2 regions of the Heyndrickxia sp. FSL W8-0496 genome follow, and region 2 is predicted to be linked to the other one. Evidence: riboswitches for the same ligand, from Rfam matches in the RefSeq annotation. Region 2 holds a riboswitch; the other holds the start of a gene.
What was found. A riboswitch is a leader RNA that binds a small molecule or an ion and turns the genes downstream of it on or off. The one in region 2 is predicted to bind glycine.

Region 1: linked by a shared signal. The riboswitch ahead of NST63_RS14130 (alanine/glycine:cation symporter family protein) and the one ahead of gcvT (glycine cleavage system aminomethyltransferase GcvT) in region 2 are both predicted to bind glycine.

What each region holds. Positions count from the first base shown of each region.
Region 1 covers NZ_JBBOXX010000001.1:2,793,358-2,805,099, reverse strand. The annotation lists gene NST63_RS14165 (phosphotransferase enzyme family protein) at 1-882, shown strand, start outside; gene NST63_RS14160 (DUF3977 family protein) at 988-1,224, shown strand; gene NST63_RS14155 (SDR family NAD(P)-dependent oxidoreductase) at 1,295-2,089, opposite strand; gene NST63_RS14150 (WecB/TagA/CpsF family glycosyltransferase) at 2,325-3,083, shown strand; gene NST63_RS14145 (tetratricopeptide repeat protein) at 3,080-3,604, shown strand; gene NST63_RS14140 (nucleotidyltransferase domain-containing protein) at 3,956-4,684, shown strand; gene NST63_RS14135 (YjdF family protein) at 4,772-5,185, opposite strand; glycine riboswitch at 5,560-5,675, shown strand; gene NST63_RS14130 (alanine/glycine:cation symporter family protein) at 5,775-7,103, shown strand; gene NST63_RS14125 (DeoR family transcriptional regulator) at 7,527-8,108, shown strand; gene NST63_RS14120 (copper resistance protein CopC) at 8,115-9,758, shown strand; gene NST63_RS14115 (YcnI family copper-binding membrane protein) at 9,789-10,415, shown strand; gene NST63_RS14110 (phosphotransferase) at 10,646-11,638, shown strand; gene NST63_RS14105 (methyltransferase domain-containing protein) at 11,708-11,742, opposite strand, start outside.
Region 2 covers NZ_JBBOXX010000001.1:1,913,818-1,925,559, reverse strand. The annotation lists gene gcvPB (aminomethyl-transferring glycine dehydrogenase subunit GcvPB) at 1-635, opposite strand, end outside; gene gcvPA (aminomethyl-transferring glycine dehydrogenase subunit GcvPA) at 628-1,977, opposite strand; gene gcvT (glycine cleavage system aminomethyltransferase GcvT) at 1,994-3,100, opposite strand; glycine riboswitch at 3,325-3,419, opposite strand; gene NST63_RS09695 (DEAD/DEAH box helicase) at 3,704-5,410, shown strand; gene NST63_RS09690 (YqhG family protein) at 5,379-6,185, shown strand; gene NST63_RS09685 (YqzE family protein) at 6,627-6,803, opposite strand; gene NST63_RS09680 (shikimate kinase) at 6,829-7,347, opposite strand; gene comGG (competence type IV pilus minor pilin ComGG) at 7,363-7,740, opposite strand; gene comGF (competence type IV pilus minor pilin ComGF) at 7,757-8,170, opposite strand; gene NST63_RS09665 (type II secretion system GspH family protein) at 8,091-8,483, opposite strand; gene comGD (competence type IV pilus minor pilin ComGD) at 8,476-8,916, opposite strand; gene comGC (competence type IV pilus major pilin ComGC) at 8,913-9,236, opposite strand; gene comGB (competence type IV pilus assembly protein ComGB) at 9,252-10,322, opposite strand; gene comGA (competence type IV pilus ATPase ComGA) at 10,231-11,331, opposite strand; gene NST63_RS09640 (DUF2626 domain-containing protein) at 11,552-11,742, shown strand, end outside.

The sequences.
Region 1 (11,742 bases), 880 kb from region 2:
CTGTTAGGTGGATTTGATCAGAATGTATATGAATGCAAGTTACATAAAAATTTGATTATTAAATTTTTATCAAGTGAAAATCACTCCTATACTACGATAAAAGCGGAATTAAATTGGATGAATTATTTATCAAGTAATGGACTATTTATTGCAAAGCCGATAGTATCTCAAATGGGAAATTTAATAGAAGAAGTTCAGACAGATCAAGATAATTATTTCGTTATTGCGTTTGAAAAAGCAAAGGGAACGATTAGACAAGAAATAGATCATGATTTTTCCTTAATACATAATTGGGGGAAAGTAATGGGGAAAATGCATTATTTAGCTAAAAACTATCTTCAGGATCAACCAGATCACTATAAGCATTGGAATAAGGAAAAAATAATAGTTGAATACCCAGAAAATCTTGGACAGATTATTCTGAAGAAGTGGAATTGGTTTTTAGAAGAGTTAAATAAATTACCGAAAGATGAACAATCCTATGGTCTTATTCACCATGATCTCCATCATCAAAACTTTCATGTGTATAAAGAAGAGATTATAGTTTTTGATTTCGGAGATATTGAATATCATTGGTTTGTTTATGACATTGCTATTTCAATGTATCATGCCATTCAAACGATCCCTTCATCAGATAAGAGAAAAAAACAAGAGTTTGCTAGTCGTTTTTATGAAACATTTATAGAAGGATATTTAGAAGAGAATTCACTAAACAAAGATTGGTTTTCTTATATTCCTTTTTTTCTTCGATATAGACAAATCTATTCATACATTTATTTATTAAATTATTTAAAAGTTGATAACGCACAACCGAATATTCTCAAAGCGTTAAGGAATATGAAGAATAATATTGAAAATGATATTCCTGTTATTGATTTTTAGCTGGAATAATGAATTATCATGCAAACACAGTTCATTTAATGAGGAAGATTAGAAGTTAAGTGAATGCTATGGAAAAGAAAATTTATTTTAACAGGAGGAATTCCGCTGAAATATATTGAATTCGGAATTGGGAATAAGTGGTTTATAAGAACCGAAACAGAATTAGCTGATGGTACAGAATATGAAGAAAGAGGAGTAACTGGACCAATTGTTTTCAAGTCAGCTTACTTTAGAATTTGGATATCAAAAACAGTTTGTATTATTGACACGGAGGAAGGATTTAAAAAGACTAAAAAGAGAAGGAGAGCCTTCAAGTTTATTTTTGGGATATGCAGTCACTAGGACATGTTAGACACCATATATTCATGGAAAACATAAAGACATATAAATATATATGATGCCTAACAATTTATTAACCTATTAACGCTTGAAAATCAGCAATACTTGGATTTGCCATGTAATGGCCACCTTCAACTTGGATGGTTTGTCCAGTAATAAATTTTGATTCATCAGAGGCTAGGAAAAGAACCGTATAACCAATATCATCAGCTTCTCCATGATATGGTAGGGCATTGTATTTTTCAAAAATACTTAATACTGGTTCTGGCATATTATTCTTTGCAGCTGGTGTTAGAATAAGTCCAGGTGCTACACTGTTGCAGCGAATATTATTCTTCCCATACTGTGCAGCGATATAACGAGTAAGATTTACTACTGCAGCCTTTGATGCTCCATAGGCTGAACGGGTTGCATCTCCTGCAAAAGCAGCCATAGATGCAGTATTTATAATCGATCCGCCACCAGCTTTAATCATATGTGGTATGGCATATCGACTCCCAAGTAAAACACTTTTAGTGTTGACATTCATCAATCGATCCCATTCTTCAAGATCCATATTGACTACATCTACATCTTTTTGTAGATTTGTTAAGCCTACATTATTATATAGAACATCAATTTTTCCATATTTTTCAACAGTTATATCCACCGCTTTTTTGATAGAGTCTTCTTTGGAAGCATCTAAAAATATACCAATTGCCTCTCCACCTGAATGAATAATTCTTTCTGCGGCTTCAGTTGCACCTTCTACATTGAAATCACCAATGACAACTTTAGCACCCTCTTTTGCTAATAAGGTAGCTGCTGATAAACCGATACCTGATGCTCCACCAGTTACTAAAGCAATTTTTCCTTCTACTCGTCCCATCTTTTAATCTCCTTAAATATAAAAATAATAAAAGGTGTTAAATAATCCATATTTTTCTTAATGAAGAACCTTTTACAGTTTTATTTTAACATTTAATTATTAGATATTGAAACAATTTGTTTTCAACTGAGTATATAAATTTATTTGAGTATTAAATGAAGGAGAAAAGTGGGACTTTAAAGAATGTAGGAAGATCGAGGTAAAAAAATGGAACTGAAAAAAGGAGAATGGCAAAATGAATCAATCAGCTAAAATTATGGGAATCTCATTTCCAAAACTTACATTAAATGAGAGTCTACAAATTCTAAATGATGTTGTAAATAGAAACAAATCAGAGCTCTTTCATGTAGTTACTGGTAATCCTGAAATCGTTATGTCATACCAAAGTGATCAGCAATTAAGGAAAATTATTGATGAAGCTGGGCTGGTTACAGCGGATGGTATTGGGATTATTATGGTATCTAGGATAAAACGGGAGCAGCTTCCGGAAAGAGTGACTGGATGTGATATGTTAATTAGGTTACTAGAAATGGGAAATCTGAAAAAATGGTCTTTTTATTTTTTAGGGGCAGATGAACAAACTAGCTTAAAAACAATGGAAATCATCCATTCAAAATACCCAAAAGTGACCATTCTTGGTAGGCATCATGGATTTTATAGGGATGAAGAGGAACAAAGGATTGTTGAAGAAATACATTCTTTAGGACCTGATTTTTTGATTGTTGCAACAGGTGCACCAAAAGCTGAACATTTTATATACAAGTATAAAAATAAGCTGAATGCTAAGATTGCGATTGGTGTAGGGGGAAGTCTTGACATTATTTCAGGTAAAGTTAAAAGAGCACCATTAATATGGCAAAAGTTAAATCTAGAATGGCTCTATCGATTAATCCAGCAACCATCAAGATGGAGGAGACAATTAATTTTACCTAAATTTGCTTTAAAAGCGTTATTTTATAAAGAAAAGAATGGGGGAAATACAATTAAGCAATGAATAAAATGAATGAGAAAATAAATCAAGCATTTACTTATTTTGATAACGGGGAATTAGACAAGGCTGAGCAAATATATCGTGAATGTTTAAGAGAAGTACAAGATAAGAAATCGCAGGAATATCGTAATATACTGCATGGGTTAGGTTATGTGAAAAGCCATAATAATGATTTTGATGGGGCAAGAAAAATATATATGGAATTGATCGAAATTGCCCAATCAACTTTAAATAAAAAATTTGAAGCTATTGCTTTACATCAACTTGGAATGGTAGAAAGACTTGCAAAAAATTTTAATGAGGCACTTCTCCTATTTCAAAATGAACAACAAATGTTAGAAAAATATTTTCCGGATTTTTTTGTAGGAATGTCGGCAAATTTTTATGAACAAGGTATGATATTTTTAAATAAAGGCTCTTTTCTCAAATATTGTTGCTATTTAAGTAAAGTATTTATTTATACATATCCAGTTGAAAAGGTTTCACCCCCTTATTTCACTGAGAAAAGAGCTACAAGCTCATAAGAACCGCTGAATTTTTTATTAGGTGTAAAAGCCGGCAATAGGGCTTTTACAAAAGCAACAATCTTTACAAAAACAGTCTCTATAAAAAAGATTACCTTAATGCTGAAAAATATATGAAAGAATCACTACACTTTGCACATCTATCCCAAGACATGATTTGTCTGGGATGTTCTTGTCGTGGCCTTGGAGAAATATTCAATTCAAAAGGAGAGCAAATGAAGGCTAAAAGCTATTTTATTGATAGTATCGAGGCTTTTAAAAAAGTAAATGAAACAAAAGCAATCGATGAAGTAAAAGGTATGATGACGAAATAAGCATATGTATAGATTAATTTTTGTTGAGGTGATGAAAATGAGGTTAAGTCCTAAGGATGCTGCATTAAAATATGTAAATAGGTATTTTCCTAAGTGCCAAGCTGCAGTTTTGGCAGGTAGTGTTGTTCGTGATGAAGAAACGAAAACATCTGATCTTGATGTTGTGATTTTTGATAAAAACTTTTCTTCTTCGTATCGAGAATCTTTCATAGAGTATGGTTGGGCAATTGAAGCTTTTGTACATAACTTAACATCTTATCAAGTTTTTTTTCATAGTGATAGGGACAGAGCAATCCCTTCTTTACCAAAAATGGTTTCAGAAGGGATTGTAATAAAAGACGAAGGAATCATCGAGACAATTAAAAATGAAGCGAATGTACTTTTAGCGCATGGACCCGAAAAGTGGTCTGAGGAGATCATACGTATAAAACGATATTTTTTAACGGATACACTGGAAGATTATATTGGTTGTTTGAATCGAGAAGAAGGAATATTTATTGCAAATAGGTTAGCTGAATTGGTAAGTGAATTTGTTTTGCGAACGAATCAACACTGGGTCGGTACATCCAAATGGACCGTTCGGGCATTAAAAAATTATGATATTCATTTTGCTGAATTATTTGTAGATGCGTTTGATACTTATTATAAAACGGGAGATAAAAATAAGGTGATACGTCTAGTTAATCACATTTTAGAACCCTTTGGAGGACAATTATTTGAAGGGTTTAGTTTGGGAAAGGAAGAAGCTTTGAACCAATTAAAGTAGGGCAGGGAGTTTGGTAACAGTGTTTTGCAAATGAGCACTAAAAAGAACTAACTAACAATATTAATTGTTAGTTAGCTTGAAATCATGTTATCTACCTTTGTGTTTATTTTTCTTCTTTTGAATTTTTAACTTTCTTTTTAATTCCTTTTGTTCCTCTTTTAATTGTTTGTTTCTTATTATTTTTTCTTTTTTACGTTGTGTGTACTCTTCTTTTATAGCATCCTGTGCCTTTGGTGAAGTACCTATTTGCTTTAATTCTTTTGATACCATCCTTTGAAGTCTCTTTGGATTAATTTTCTTTAAAGATTTTTTTTCAACCGGTATTCCTTTTTGTTGCTGGTTTGCAATTAACCGAGGTAAGTCTTGATAAATAAAGTCTAATACTTCATGATCTTTAGGATCATTTCCAAAAATATAACGATAGGCTTTTAAATGATGGTTCGATACAGTTTCAACAAGTCCTACATAAAATTGACCATCATAGTATATGGTTAACTTCATGATAGTCCCTCCTCTAATAAATATTAGAATGACGGACATCCCGAGGAGGGGAAGGTTACTGACATCATATGTGATGCATTCGGACTACCAACCGAATTGTGTTTTTACATTCTGAACATTATTTTACAATCCAAAAGAATCGATTGAAAGAGTTTTTTTACAAAAAGTGGATGGAACCATCTTATCAAAAATATTATTCTACCAAATTATCATTCTTGACTTATCGTTTTATACGTTTATAATTAATTTTATTAATTTCATAGCATTCGGATGAACCGTGTAGGAGAAGGTCGTATCTGACCTACCGATGGGGCAAGGAGCTGGTCGGACAGCTTTGAAACTCTCAGGTCTTAAACATTAAGTAAACTATACGGGGACGAATCTCTGGAGAGACTCCCTCCCATTGGAGGAAAACGAGCACCGAAGGAGTAAATCCGTCTTTTAATAGAGACGGGATAATCTCTCAGGTAAAAAGGACAGAGACAAGTGAGAAAGACCGATACCGAATCGGTTTATTTTTCTTTGCCTTGTTCTCCAGAGACCATTTCATTAGATGAAGTGGTTTTTTATTTTGTAAAGGAGAATAGATATGGAAAGAGTAAGTCAAGTGTTAGATCACATCAATGATTATGTATGGGGAATTCCAACATTAATCCTGCTTGTAGGTACAGGAATTCTTCTTACTGTACGTCTGAAAGGCTTACAGTTTAGTAAATTATTTCATGCTCTTCGACTGGCTTTTGGTCGAACAGAGGATCAGTCCACGACAGGAGATATTAGTCATTTCCAAGCACTTATGACATCGATGGCAGCAACGATTGGTATGGGTAACATTGCCGGAGTGGCAACGGCTATAACAATTGGTGGTCCAGGTGCAGTTTTTTGGATGTGGGTCACAGCGCTTTTTGGCATGGCTACCAAATATTCAGAGGCCATTCTAGCTGTAAAATATCGTATCATTGGTTCAAATGGGGAATATTCAGGTGGTCCCATGTATTATTTAGAAAAAGGGCTTAAGCAAAAATGGTTAGCGATTTTATTTGCTATTTTTGGTGCCACCGCCTCTTTTGGGATAGGAAATTTAGTACAATCTAATTCCGTAGCTGAGGCAATGAGAATTAATTTTTCAGTCTCACCCTTAATTAGTGGTATAGTAATGGCGATATTTATTGCTATTGTTATCCTAGGAGGAGTAAAAGCGATAGGCAAGGTGACAGGCTATTTTGTTCCCATTAAAGCCTTTGTATATATTATAGCAGGTTTAATTATTATCATTTATCATCTGGATCAAGTTCCAAAGGCGTTTTCACTAATTTTTTCTGGTGCGTTTAATGGAACGGCTGCTGCTGGTGGCTTTGTTGGAGCAACCATTGCTTCAGCAATTCAAATGGGGGTGGCAAGAGGAGTATTCGCCAATGAAGCGGGATTAGGAAGTGCACCGATTGCTGCAGCAGCAGCTAAAACAGATATTCCGGCAAAACAAGCCCTAGTTTCAATGACGGGAACCTTTTTAGATACATTCATTGTTTGTACCATTACAAGCCTTGTGTTAATTACAACAGGTGCTTGGGAGTCAGGAAAGACAGGAGTTGAAGCAACTACTTTAGCTTTTCAATCAGTATTTGGACAAGCGGGAAGTATGGTACTTGGAATAGCTATTATTTTATTTGCCTATTCTACCATCTTAGGCTGGTCTTACTATGGCGAAAAATGTATCGAGTATTTATTTGGTCGTCAAGCGATTCGTTATTATCGTTATATATTTATCATGATGATAGCAATTGGAGCAAATTTAAAGCTTGGAATTGTATGGACATTCTCTGATATAGCTAATGGCCTCATGGCAATTCCGAATTTAATCGGATTAGTTGGATTAAGCAGTGTGGTTGTTATGGAGACCAAGCAATTGATAAAATAAACCATTAATCTAGAAGGCTGTTAATAGAATGATCTATTGCAGCCTTTTTTAGGATAGGAGGAAAGGATGAAGGACTTTGTTATTATATGCTCGCATCTAATCGACTTATATTGCGAGATACAATAGTAGAGAAAATCCTTAAGTATGAAAAACTTTCCGAAGACGGAAAAAGCATAATTGGCACCTGTATTTATCCGGTAACTGAAAAGACTTAGAACAATTTTTTTAAAATAGAGATTCTCACATTATGGGAATCTTTTTTTTATTTGTTATATTATGTTTGATTACAACATAAGTTCACATAAATATCACAAGTATATAGTTGATTTTAGTATATAATGGGAAAAGGTAAACAGAAGCTTTGCTTTTTTATTGTGATTGTTTGTTAAAAGGGAACATAAAGTTAAAAGAGAGGTGATTGTATTGTTACCAATCGAAAGACAAAGAGAAATAAAATTACTTATCCAAATGAAGAAAACATTGAAGATTAGTGAACTTAGCGAACAATTTAATGTATCAGAAATGACGATATATCGGGATATTAAACCATTAGTTGAAGAAGGGTTAGTGACGAAAACATTTGGTGGAATTTCCTTAATTGAAAAGAAAGAGTCTAGTTTACCAGATCATAGCCATTGTGTTTTTTGCCACAAACCAAATAATCAGAAAATGGCGTATCGCTTAATTCTTGCCAATGACAAAATCGAAACAGCCTGCTGTGCACATTGTGGTTTATTACGACATCGTCAATTAGGAGATGAAGTACTACAAGCAATTTGTCATGACTTTTTCACCAATACAACAATTAGTGCACTCCTAACATGGTATGTTTTGGATACCTGCTTGAATATTTCCTGCTGCCAGCCGCACATTATTACTTTTGAAAACCGAGACCATGCTGAAAAATTTGTAAAAGGTTTTGGTGGGAATATTTATGGATTTCAAGAGGCAATGGAAGTGGTAGCAAAAAAAATGAATGGTGATACTGGATGTCACAATCATTAAATACAAGTGTTTCCAGAGCAAAAAAGATTACTAGATAAGGAGGGGACACTTATTAAAAAAATAAAAAATGTTTTACCTATATTCTTTACATTATTTATCGGATTTTTGCTTATATTTATTCAGGCACCAAAAGCTGAGGCACACTCTACACTTATTGAGACGACACCTGAAAAGATGGAGGTTACCGACTCTTCTCCAAAGTTTTTAGAACTTCGTTTTAATGAACCGATTGAACAAGATTTGGCAGATGTTACGATATATGATTGGAATGCAAAGCCTGTAATTTCAAAACAATCCGTTGGCGGAGAGAAACGTTCCAAGATTTTACATATAAATTTGCCAAACCTTAAGCAAGGAACCTATACCGTACAGTGGAGTGTTGTATCCTTAGATGGCCACCCTGTTAGCGGATCATATATGTTTGCGGTTGGTAAGGAAACAAAAGGTGGGGCGGAATCAATTAAATCAAAAGACGGAAGTTCCATTCCTCTTTTAGTAGCAACTAGAACAATTGTTGAAATCCTCTTATTAATAGGAGGAGGATTATATTGGTTTCATTTTATAGCTAAAAGGAAAAAATTCGTAGAACAAGATATATTACCAAAAAAAGTTAAACTAATAAGTTCTTTCATTCTATTACTAGGAACTATATTGGAATTGCTGATTTACACATTATCATTACCTGATGGCTTATTTCAAACGATCATCCATGGACGATGGGATTTATTAATTCATTTTCCTTTCATTGTTATGGTTGCAGTTCAGCTTCTACTTATCATATTACTTTTCATACCTGAAATGGTGGAAGCATGGTATTTAGTTATTTGGCTTTTACTGGTTATTATACCTGCATTTGGCGGGCATGTTTGGGGAATGGAGCATCCTTATATAGCTGCAGTTCCACGGATTATTCACCAACTATCAATCGCATTATGGGTTGGTGCCTTGAGCTATTTAGTAATCTATCTAATTAGAAATAAATTGTTCTCTAAGGAAAAACTATCGACTACATTCCGTTCGTTTTTCGTAAAAAATGTTCTAACAGCTTCAATAATGGTCATTATCTCTGGAATCATTATGGTCATTTTACAAACGGGATGGTCCACAGTCATTACAGAGTGGGGAAATTGGAGTACGATTTTATTTGTTAAAATTTTTCTTGTCGTATTAATGCTACTATTTGCATTGTATCAGACATTAAAATGGAAAAAGATTGGGCGATTTTCCACTCCACGAATACTACGGATCGAATGGCTAATTGCATTGGTGATAATATTTTTGGGTGTTTGGCTAAGCCAATCTGCATATCCAATACCAAGCAAACCTTATAATAGTGTTTTAACCTCTGGACAAGAAAAAGTTCAAGTGAAAATCGCTAAATTACAAGCGGGAGATCAAAAGATGACATTAACATTTCCTGCTTCTGAAAATCATGCGCCTGATAGAGTACAAGTTTCTATGGAAATGCCTAAGCATGGTATGAAATCTGGACCTTTTATAGCAACACTTAAAAAAGATGGAGTTTATCAGGTTGAACTACCATTTACAATGTCAGGTACTTGGGATATGACGATACAGGCAGAGTATTCTGAAATGGAGAGTAAAGAGTGGAAGGATCAAGTATTTGTCAATTTAAGTAGAAATGAATAAAGATGAATTAATTGTTTGGAGGAAAGTGCAATGAAAAAACAAAGTAAAATCATGTCAATCATATTAATGATGTTCGCATTATTTCTTATCGTACCTTTGGTAGCAGATGCACATGTAACCGTACAACCAGATGTAAGTACAACCAATGCATATGAAAAATATACTGTTCGAGTACCAGTAGAAAAAGAGATCAATACAACAGAAATTAAGCTCGAAGTTCCCAAAGATGTTGATCTTGTTTCGGTACTTCCAATGACTGGATGGGATTATCAATTAGAAAAAAACAAAAAGGATAAGATCACTGCTGTTGTTTGGAAAGCGAATAATGGTGGGATTAAGTCAGGAGAATTTGTTGAGTTTTCTTTTATCGGTGCAAACCCGAGTAAGCCAGGGGAAGTGAGCTGGAAGGCACTACAAACATATCAAGATGGGTCAGTGGTAGAATGGGTTGGACCTGCTGGATCTGATGAGCCTGCTTCAATAACAAAAATCCAAGAAGGCGACTCAGTAAAACCTCATGCAGAAAGCAGTCATTCTGAACACAAAGAAAGCAATAAAACAGAAGCGGATAATGCGAGCACGAATTGGCTACCAATAGTGCTTTCAGTTATTGCTATATTACTTGCTTTGATTAGTTTATTGCGCAAACGTAAGTAAGATAATATTATCTATGTGATTGAATTAGATTGATAGTAACAATTGAAATCCTCGGGGCCGCTTATTAAGACGGTCCTTTTCTTATATTCGATGTGAATTTATATCATTAAGGGGCTATGGAAGATTCAGATTAGTTGTAATATTATTGATTTATCGGATATCGTTATCCTCAAAATGACGATATTAATAAATATAAATAAAATATTAAATATCCATTAGGGGAAATGAACATGGAAGAAAAAACTTGTGAACAAATTAAAGAAGATATTTTTATTACACTTACAATGAGGTATAAATTTAATATTTTGGGCGATATAAAAATGAATAAAGGTTATTTGAATTATAAATGGAAAATATACACGGATAAGGGGAACTTTTTTGTAAAGCAATACAATAAAAAACGTTATCCAGACGATATGTTAGATGGATTGGAACGATCTTTGAACCAGCATGCCTATTTATATGAAAATGGGATACCATGTCCTAAACTATTTATTTATGAGAAAAAGTATGTACAGTATTCAATAGGCGGTGAACGATTTGTTTTAATGGAACTAAAAAATGGGAATATGATTAAGGCAGGTTCCGCTACTATCGACCAAATGTATAGTTTAGGAAGAAATATAGGAAAAATGCACAAATTACTAAATACAAAAAGGCAAGTTGATTTGCCTTTACATTGGAAGATTCCTTCAAAAAAACAAATGATGGATAATTGGCTGAGTAGATGGGACGAAGCTATAAAATTAAAAGATGAAATCGTTCTTCCTATATTGGAAAAACAACGTAATATTATTGAAGGGATGCATATAGAACACTTTTCTCAATGTGAAAAAGGCTGGGCACATTGGGATTTATTTGTTGATAATGTATTGTTTACATCAAATCAGGTAGCAGCAATCCTTGACTTTGATCGAATGAACTATGTGTTTCCGGAGTTTGACTTGTCTAGAGCCATTTTATCTTGTTGTTTAAAGGATAATTATCTACAGTTAGAGCCTGTATCCGCATATTTAGAAGGTTATCGTGATGATTGCGACATAACTTTACAAAAATTGGTACGCTCGATACGATTAACATGGTGGAAGGAATCTAGTTGGATTAGAGCAGGAAAGAGTGCAGAGAAAACATTACAACGATTTTGTGAGGAAAATAAGTGGATCGGTGACAATTGGAATGAATTAGAATTTATTTTTTCAGAAATAAATTTACTTCATCATTAATTGTTCCGATCCATACGTAGCTTCATTCTTAAAAATTTCTTGCTTATCGATTAATGGTAAATGCTTTGTTTAAACAACAGCTCGAACAATATAATGTGAAAAAG
Region 2 (11,742 bases):
GCTGTATCAGGACCAACTAATTTTCGTAAATCCTCTAAATCTACTAATCCATTCTCATTAGACTTTACAGTAATCGTCTCAAGACCTGCTACTGTAGCTGATGCCGGATTGGTTCCATGAGCAGAATCTGGTACAATCACTTTCGTTCGATTTACATCACCATTTGCTTCATGATAAGCACGGATCATCATTAATCCCGTCCATTCCCCGTGCGCTCCAGCTGCAGGCTGTAAAGTGACTTCATCCATACCAGTTATTTCAATAAGATGCTCTTGAAGATCATACATTAATTCTAATGCACCTTGAACTGTGTCTTCATCTTGGAGTGGATGAATATGAGCAAATCCTGGAAAACGAGCAACAGATTCATTTATTTTAGGGTTATATTTCATCGTACATGAACCGAGAGGATAGAATCCAGAATCTACACCATGATTTTTCTTTGATAAAGCAGTATAATGACGCATAATATCTAATTCAGATACTTCTGGTAGATTGGGCTCCTCATCACGAATATATTCAGCTGAAAAATATTCACTAATGTCAATATTAGGAACATCAAGTTCAGGAAGACTATAACCGATTCGGCCAGGTTTTGTGAGTTCAAAAATTAATGGTTGATCCACCTTATTCATGGCTATCCCTCAATTCTTTAATAAATTGATCAATTTCCTCTTTTGTACGTAACTCAGTAACAGCAATCAACATATGATTAACCATTTTCGGATAATCTTTGCTTAAGTCATACCCACCAATAATTCCTGTTGCAAGCAATTGTTTATTTACTTCTTTAACAGGCTTATTTAATTTCACGACAAACTCATTAAAGCTTGGTCCATCCAATACAAGTTCAAAACCATTTTGAGAAAATGCTTTTTTCGCATAACAGGCTTTTTGGATATTTTGAACCGCCATTTCTTTCACACCTTTTCTTCCAAGGGCTGTCATGGCTACTGAAGCTGCTAATGCGTTCAATGCTTGGTTCGAGCATATATTAGATGTTGCTTTATCTCGGCGAATATGCTGTTCACGGGCTTGAAGAGTTAATACATAGCCTCTTTTCCCATTTTCGTCAACTGTTTCTCCAACTAATCGTCCTGGCACCTTTCTCATTAATTTATTAGTAACTGCAAAGTACCCACAATGTGGACCTCCAAAGCTTTGTGGAATGCCAAACACTTGAGCATCGCCGACGACAATATCTGCACCAAACTTTCCTGGAGGGGTAATAGCACCCAATGCTAGAGGGTTACTCGAAACAATAAATAAACCTTTGTGTTGATGGACTATAGGCTCGAATTCTTTTAATGGTTCAATTCTTCCAAAGAAGTTAGGGTATTGTAAAATCACTGCTGCTACATCTTCATTAATTTCTCTTTCTAATGCCTTTATATCTGTCACACCATTTTCATGTGGAATTTCAACCACATCAATATACTGACCTTTTGCATATGTTTTTAAGACTTCACGTGATTCCGGGTGAACAGTTTCAGAAATAAGGACTTTTTTTCTACGTGTTTGGCCACAGCTGAGCATTGCTGCTTCGGCTAACGCTGTTCCTCCATCATACATAGATGAATTTGCTACATCCATACCTGTTAATTCACATATCATGGTCTGAAATTCAAATATTGCTTGTAATTCACCTTGAGAAATTTCCGGTTGGTATGGCGTATACGCCGTATAAAATTCAGATCTACTTATGACATGATCAACAATCGTTGGTATATAGTGATCATAAACACCAGCACCTAAAAATGAAATATTTTGCTTTACATCCATATTTTTTGCTGCCATTTGACTTAATTCTTTAAGTAAGGAGCTTTCAGATTTTGCTTCTTTTATGTTATATAATCCATTAAAACGGACTTTTTCTGGTATATCACTGAATAACTCATCAACAGAGTCAACCCCTATTGTTTGAAGCATTTCTTTCTTATCCTGCTCTGTCATCGGTAGATAACGATGCTTTGTCATATATCTCTCTCCCATCCTATTTTTTAGGTCGTTTATAAAATGGTGTTTGTATTACTTTTGCTTTTAAACGTTTATTACGAATTTCAATATCGATCTCTTGATCTAGTTCTGTAAATTGAATATCAACAAGACCTAAACCAATATTTTTCTTCAATGTAGGGGACTGTGTTCCTGTTGTTACCCAGCCAATTTCTTCGGCTCCTGAGAAGATTTTATATCCATGACGTGGAATTCCACGATCAATCATTTCAATTCCTATGATTTTTCTAGTTAAACCTTTTTCCTTTTGTTCTTTTAATACGGACTTTCCAATAAAGTCAGCGTCCTTAGTCGTTTTCACAGCAAATCCAATCCCAGCTTCAAGGGGACTGATTTCCGCAGTTAATTCTTGACCATATAATGGCAAGGTTGCTTCAAAACGAAGAGTGTCCCTAGCTCCTAAGCCACAAGGAAGTAGCCCTTCTTCCTTTCCGGCAGCTAATAGTTCCTTCCATAATGAAATGGTATCCCCTGCACGACAATAAATTTCAAAGCCATCTTCACCCGTATACCCTGTACGAGAAACTAATGCTGTTATCCCTTTAATACTCACTTCAGGATTAAATTTAAAAAATTTAATATCGGCCAAATTCATGTCATTCACAATCGATTGTAGAATCGTTTCTGCAAGGGGACCTTGAATAGCAATTTGACCAATGCTTGAAGAAATATTTTCTAAAGCGACATCACCTTCCACATGTTCCTTTAGCCAGTTAAAATCTTTTTCAATATTGCTGGCATTCACTACAAGGAGGTAATGTTCATCTGAATACTTATAAACTAATAGATCATCAACAGTACCACCATTTGCATTGCACATGGCATTATACTGTGCACCATGAATGGCAATCTTTGAAATATCATTTGTCATGACTTTTTGTAAAAATGCTGTACTGTCTTTTCCTTTAACCGTTATTTCACCCATATGGGATACATCAAATAAACCAGCTTTCGTACGAACTGCTTCATGTTCTTCTTTAATACTCGAAAATTGTACTGGCAATTCCCATCCACCAAAATCAATTGTTTTGCCACCATATTCTTTATATACATCATATAATGGTGTTCTCTTTAATTCTGACATTGATGATCCCCCTATCAATATAATTAAATTTGGCTTTCTTCCACTTTCAATTAATTTCAAAGATTTAGACATAAAAAAGGACAGAGAAAACCAATTTTTAAATTAGTCTCTGTCCTGGCACCTGAAAGTTTACCTTCACATTTGTTCCGATACGATTGCTTTGAAACATATGAAAAGGATTTCCCCTTTGGTGGCTCCTAAATAGAAAGCACTCTCCAGAGTTGCGTCATACAAGAGTCTTTTTGCCTGAGAGATTCATAATTCTTTATTATTTGCTCCTTCGGCGTCGCACTTAAGCGATCTCTCCCCCTGTAATCATTCGCCTATATTTAATTGAAAAATGGATATACTACTAAAATAAGCTTTTTATTCATTTTTAAATCCTTTTCAAGCTATATCCATCCTATCATTATTCATTATTTTCAGCAATCATTTTTCTAGCATTTTCGAACAAAAAATACACCTTTTACAAAAGAATTCTCGCAAGAAAAGGCATACATTTTATTTATAACACTAAAATACGAACATTTATTATATGTATTATTTTTTTGTTCGTCTATTATTCATATATATCTATATCGGATTGAATGATGAGGTGGTTTTATGTCAATAAAAATAAATTTTGATCACTCATGGAGTAAGGGTTTAGCAGATCGATTCGTAAAGGATGGTCCCTGGGGAAATTGGCAATTATATGATTTAGCAATCCAGATGGAAAAACAACAAATTATACCTGAGTTTGAAGGATTACAATGCACAAAACACTTAGCAAACTTAAAGCCTTTGCCACACCAGCTAGAAGTTGCAAAACAGGTTGTTGAAAATATGAATGGTAAAGCCATTTTGGCAGATGAGGTTGGATTAGGAAAAACAATTGAAGCCGGATTAATTTTAAAGGAACTCATGATCCGGCGTCTTGTAAAAAAAGTGTTGATCCTTGTTCCCGCCTCTTTAGTCTCTCAATGGGCGTTTGAATTGAACACAAAATTCTATATTCCAGCAGTTGCTCAGAAAAAAAGCTATGTTTGGGATCAATGTGATTGCGTGATTTCTTCCATCGATACCGCAAAACGATCTCCACATCGGGAAAAAATTTACGAGCAAAATTATGATTTAGTCATTATTGATGAGGCACATAAATTAAAAAATCATAAAACAAAAAACTATGAATTTGTGCAAAATCTCAAAAAAAAGTTCTGTCTTTTGCTAACAGCGACTCCAATCCAAAATCGTATTGATGAGATTTTTCATTTAGTATCACTTTTAAAACCTGGTCATCTTGGTAGTCAAACGAACTTTTTTGAAAAATATAAAAGTGGTGAAAGGTCGACAAAGGATGAAGAACGCTTAAAAGAACTAGTTAATAAAGTAATGATCCGCAATCGTAGAACAGATACAGGGATTGAGTGGACTAAACGTCATGTAAAAACTATTTTAATTGATTTTTCTAAAGAGGAAAGAGATTTATATGATTCCATCCAACTATTGAAAACTAATGATCAGGCATATGGCCCAGGCGGTTTTTCTATGATGACTTTACAACGCGAAGCATGCAGTAGCAGGGAATCTGTCTACTATACATTAAAAAACATGTTGAAAAAGTACGAAAATCCATCGGCTCTTTTTACAGAACATATTTCACTTTTATTTAAAAAAATTGAAGCCGTTAAACAAAATTCAAAAGCTGAGAAAACTTTAGAATTAATAAAAAATATAAATGATAAAGTCATTATTTTCACTGAATATCGAGCTACACAGCTTTATTTGCAATGGTTTTTAAAGCAACATGGAATTAGCTCTGTTCCGTTTCGCGGCGGATTTAAACGTGGGAAGAAGGACTGGATGAGAGAATTATTCCAAAAACATGCACAGGTTTTAATTGCAACCGAGGCTGGTGGGGAAGGAATTAACCTACAGTTCTGCCATCATATGATAAATTTTGATTTACCTTGGAATCCAATGAGATTAGAACAACGGATTGGACGTGTACATCGTCTAGGTCAACAAGAAGATGTTCATATTTATAATTTAGCTACGAAAAATACGGTCGAAGATCACATTCTTAAACTTCTTTATGAAAAAATAAATTTATTTGAACGTGTAATTGGAGAATTAGATGACATTTTAACAAGGTTGGAGTTTGGAAAATTAGAAAATCATTTGCAAGACATCTTTCAGAACTCACGAACTGAAGGAGAAATGAAAATTAAAATGGATAATTTAACAGAAATGATACAGTTTGCCGAAAGTATGAAAGAAAAAGAAGGAGGTAATTTCGGTGCAGCAGCAGGAAATTCATCAATATCTTAGTCAATATTTTGAAGCAAACGAGTGTGAGATTATTGAAAGTGAAGCTGGTTACTTAACCGTTCAGTTAACAAAGGAACTTGATAAAGAATTAATGAATCGTCCTTTTTACTGGCATTATTTAGAGAAAACAGGTGGAATCCCTAACCCAATGAAATTAACTCTGATTACTGATCAAGAAAAAGCTCCTGATCAAATCAAAGGCGAGGTCATTCATTTTGGTTCTCCTCGTCTTCATCAAATTTTTCAATCGACGAAGAATTTTGCAAAATATATTCGATTATATGAAATCTCTCAAACTATGCCTAAGCAACAAACACCTTTATACCCATGGCTAGGAATGAATATAAAAATTTCTTATCAATGTGATCGGAAACGTGATGTTTTCCGGTCATTTGGTTTAAACCTTATTAACGGTATGCTCATTGAACAATTTCATGAAAAACTGACAAAGAAAGTGCTATCCCCTAAAATTCCAGATTTAAGTTTTACCTTAACACCAATTATTATGCCTACAAGTGGTGTAACTAGAATTGAAAATTTTTTAAAACAGGAAATTATGAAGGAAGATCATTCATGGGCAGAAGAAGCAACACAGCGTTGGAATGAAGATTTATCTTTATTAGATCATTTTTATGAAGACATCGAAGAAAAACCGGAAGCTTATTTAACAGAAAAAGAAGCGTTAAAACATCAATATGAACCTTTCATTACAATTGAAATTATCAATGGTGGATTATTTTATTTGATGGACAATCATATACATGAAGAGAACTAACAAGAGAGGGAACACCTAAGTATTGCCATGGCACTCAAACAATTCACGACTATAATCATTTCCATTGTGGATTGAATTGTAGTAATCAACAATCTTCATTGTAAGCCTAGTAGTGTAGCTATCTTTATAATAAAGTCTGTTCGTATGAAGGACTTGCCATTCTCTGCATATTATAATTAGTTAAAGCATTCCCTAAATAGCAACAGGTTTGAGAAAAGAGCATAATATACATTAAAGATTGTTTGGTGCTTTTGTAAAAGCCTTATTGCCGGCTTTTATACCTAAATAATAGGACAGCGTTCTTTCTAAGTTTACAGCTTTTTTCTCAATAGAATTAAAGGATTTGGCTGTCTTCAACCTATTTTTATTAGTTAAAACATTCTCTAAGTAGCAACAAGATTTGAGAAAAGAGCATAATAAAAAATAGGAGAGATTACTCTCCTATTTCCTTTTAAATAGCATGATAATTGAATAGGGCAATACACCAAACCAGCGATAAAGAAATGGATTCTTTTGTTCTTTTCGTTCCAATCGTGATTGGATTCGATCGGATTTTGGCGTGTCAAAGTGCTTCACAAAGGTTTGGGTAATATATTTTACATAATCATTAGTAGACATATTTTTTACACCACCCCTATGATACTTAATTATTGCCAAGCTCTAATCCTTGTATACATCCTTCAATTTTTTTTACCGTTTCAGGGATGGATAAATTAGTGGTATCTATAATCATATCTGCACTTTCCTTATAATACGGCAATCTTGATTGATATAGATTAATCATTTCCATTTCTGATTTATTCCGTGCCAATGGACGTGTCGGGTCATTTTGTATTCTTTTTACCATCTGAAGAGGATCACATTGCAAAAATATTGTGAAGCCTAATTTTTTTAATAATTGTTGATTCACTTCTGAACCAATAATTCCCCCTCCAGTAGTGATAATCCCTTTATACTCTTCTGTCCTTTGTAAAATTTCTGTTTCTTTTTTGCGAAAATATACTTCACCTTTATTTGCAAAAATTTCCGCAATGGTTGTTCCTTCTTCTATCTCAATCAAAACATCTGTATCATATATAGAACATTTCAATAGTTCGGAAAGTTCTTTTCCAATTGTTGTTTTTCCGGCACCCATAAAACCTATGATATACAGCTTATCCACTATTTCCTTCTCTCCTTAATTTTCATTCCATTTTAATAGACGATGGTCTTTTATACTATATAATACTTGATATTTAATTGCTCGACCATTCTCTATTGATGTAGTAATCTTTATTAAATAATTCTCTTCTTCTTCTTGAGGATAGACATGATAATTAATCTTTCCTTGATTAAATGCAATTGTGCCACTATCCATATAATTTTGATTTTCAATTTGCCTGATTAAGCTTTTTATTGCCATCACATTTAAACTATTACTGATATAATATCTTTTTGTTTCATGCAAATATTGTTTTTCAGATAAATAAATATGGGTGGATGATGTTAGGACTAAAAAGGTAATAAATATAACCCCTAATATGAGAGGGAAAACAAAACCTTTTTGATTTCTCATTGCCGACTCCTTCCATCTATTGACGATATACGATTGAACTATAATAGGCATCCCGTTGATGATCATTAATAAATTGAATGTGAACTTGCAACTTTAAATCGTTTACTCTGAATAGTACCTGATCTATATTTTGTAATACAATTTCATGACCTTCAGAATCAACTCTTCGTCTTAAGACATTCCCATACTGTTCATACATAATCATTTGATTGTTCCTTTTAAGAAAAAGCCTATTATTACTTACATCCCATCCATCACTTTCCCTCATTTCTTTTCTTAACTGGATTAAAAAAAGAGTCCATTCATAATCCTCTTCAGTTGATAAGGATTGATTAATATGCTCGTATGTTTTAATCAACAGGGGGAAAAGGAGAAAGATCATCGAAATGATAAGCATCGTAAGAATACATTCTGTTAAAGTAAAGCCCATCTGATTTTGTTTCTTCCTTAGTACAATGATTCCTTTCAGCATAATAAACACAAGCCTTCCATTCCGGGTTATTTTCAATAAAAACTTGATATGAAACACCATCAATTTGAACTTCATTCGCAATACTTGTTCCATTAATGACATATTCCTCAAGATGTTCATAAAGTACCCTAACAGCAGTCAAATCCTGTTTTTCATCTATTTGTTTTTGTAAAATCAAGAACATTAATGGAAATAAAAGAGCAGTAATCATCACCATTCCTCCAAGAGAGAGAATTCCTTCTGCCAATGTGAATCCCTTACTATTATTCAAATCGAAATCTCCCCCTTCCAATATAAAATATCAGCTTCATCTCACGTTTATCACTTTTAAAACGCAGCGTTCCAAATTTACTTATATTTCCACTTGGTAATATTGTATATGAGGTTAAACTGCCACCACTTAACATGTCGATTGATGGTGGTAGTTTTCGATCAAAGAGGACTGTACTATCGCTTGTTGAAAGGGCTGTATATTGATCATAGTAGGGATAAAACTGAACCAATACTGATTCATGGCGATTCATGGCATAGGACTGTGCATAATAAAGATCTGCTTCAAGTTGGGTTATAAATACATTCCTTTCAATTGCCCCCCTCATTTTTTTGACACTTGCGCTCCCAAGAAGCAGGAAAATTGTTAAAACAAGTAAAACTATTAAAACTTCAATAAGTGTAAAACCCCTTGACCCTTTTAGCACGATCATGATGGATCCTTTACTTCTGTGACTTTCCCTTCGGAATTGATGGAAATTTCATTCCCATTCGGACATTTTGTCTTTTTCTCTACTAGATACCCTTCATTTACTAATTCTTGAATCGTATTCGGAAATTTTTTATACTCCATTTCATACGCCTGAACCTGTCCTTGTACCATTTGAACAAAAGCCTCACATCCTTTATTATTTATCGATTTACTATGCTTTGTAATATTAGGAATGGCAACAAAAATTAATACCGTAATAATTAATAAGACAACAAGCATTTCTATTAATGTGAAACCACTTTTATTTTTTAATATTTTCATTTCTTCATCACCTCATTAAATGGAATCTATCATTTCAAACATTGGCAAGAGAATAGATAAATACACAGAAACAACCAAAATTCCAATAAAGATAAACATAATTGGTTGTAGGAGCCGAAAGATTTTTTGTATCTTCTCTTCAAGTTGCTTTACACAAAACCGACTGTAAAACTGTAGTTCATCATCTAATCGACCATTTTTCTCACCATGCATAGTAATTGTTATAAATTGTTGATCCAAAAATTTCAATCTAGAAAGAGCATTAGAAAATGAGTAACCAAATTTCAATTCTTTTCGAATAGCAAAGGCTATTTCTCGTATCAATGGTTTAAAATTTTGACTAGACATCATATCCAGAATTTCGTGAACAGAAAATCCGCTTTGTAGCAAAAAGCTCCATTCTCTTGCTAAAAAATGACTTATATATAATTTGTAATAAAAATGAACAAATGGGATATGACATATCCATTCTGCTCTTTCAATCGGATTTTTCTTGCGAAATAGAAGATAAATGAAAAAACTAACACAAATAATCAAGATTAGGATCATTAACAAGTAAAATTGAGAATTTTTCATTAAGGAAATTAAAAAACTAACGGTAAAAGTAGGTTGATAATTCATCGAAGAATAAAGTAATTCAAATTGTGGTAGTAAAAAATTTTTTAACAGTTGCAGAACAAATGCGAGGAGAAAAATGAGCAGTAAGGGATATTGAAAAAGCTTCATCATCGTTACCTGGTCATGATGTTTTTTGGTTAAATAGGTTCCTGACTCCTTCAAAGCATATGATAAATTGCCATGCTGGTCTGCAAAAAACAATTGTGCACAAACCTTTTTATCAAATTTTTTTCGATTTAATACTTCATAAAATGGGACTCCATTTTGTAAATCGACTAGTATATCATTAGGGTTGATTTTCGAATTACTCTTAAGATGCTGCAAAAAATCTATTGCCTCTGCAAGAGTGAAGCCGTTTTCAAGCATCTCACCTATTCTATTTAAGAATATCCCCTGAACCTTTAATGGGATTCGGTTCTTCCTCATCAAAAACCCAACGATCGTATTCGCTTTTGGAAATGTATCCAAGTGCAATCCCCTTTCTTATTACTTTCTTTAATGTTTGATAGTTCGATCGACAGTTTTGACCTTTGGCCTCATTTAACACACTTTTCAACATTCTTCCTGACAATAATTCATAAACCGCTGTCCGATTTCCTTTTTGGAAATTCGAACAAAAACGGGAACAACGCTCGCCACAAATCGAACATTTTAATGATACAAGTCGCTGTGCACTAACTGCTATCAATGTTTGTTCAATATCATGCCATTCCACCCCAAATTCTAATAAACGATAAATCGCCCCCTTTGCATCCCTCGTATGCAATGTACTAAGCACCAAGTGTCCTGTTAGCGCTGCTCTAATTGCAATTTTAGCTGTTTCACTATCCCGTATTTCCCCAACCATAATCACATCAGGATCATGACGTAAAATAGCCTTTAATCCAGTACTATAAGTAATACCTGCCTTTTCATTCACTTGCACTTGCACAAATGAACTATTTTGCTGCTCTACTGGATCTTCAAGTGTAATGACATTTCGCATGAGCTGATTGGAACAATGATCCACTAATGTATACATTGTTGACGATTTGCCACTTCCCGTTGGTCCAGTAAAAATAATCATTCCATGAGAGTGCATGAGCAGTGCGATTAATTTTTTGGTAATCATAGGGAACAGCGAAATTTGATCGATAGTGATGGATTGATGTTGGGGTAGGATTCGTATAACAAGACTTTCCTTGGCGAGGGCCGTTGGTAAGGTAGAAATTCTAAACGAAGTCTTTTTCTCGTGCATGAGATGAAATGAACCACTTTGAGGTCTTCTTCTTTCACTAATATCCATTGAGGAGATAAATTTAAAATGAGATATTAGCCTTTCTCCAATTTCTAATGAATAATCACAATATGGAGAGAGTCTTCCATTAAATCTAAATTGTACATGGTAATCTTTTGTCCTTGGGATAATATGGATATCTGTTGCACATAAATTGATTGCTTGTCCCAGTAGTAAATCAGCGATTTTTTCTATGGACATATATCATAAGCCACCACCTTTAATTATTTTATAACTACTTCGACAAAAAGTTTCAATCTCCTTCATAAAAATATATTTTAATCCTAAATTTTTCAATCAATTTTTATGTGTATTTATCACGTAAATGTCACAAACTAAAATACCGAGATATTTACATTTTCTATACTTTTCCTTTATAATAATAAATTGATGGAGTAAAAGGTACAAAGGAGGGATACATATGGATCGCATGTACAGAGTATTAGGATTTTGGACAGCAATTTTTGCAGTCATGCTTTATCTTGGGGATTTAAACACACTTGCATTATTATTCCTTGGTCAAACCGTATTCTTTGTTCTACTAAGTTATTTGAAATTATCTGAACGTATGTATATGTATATTTTTGGGGCGTACCTTACAATCTTCTTCGC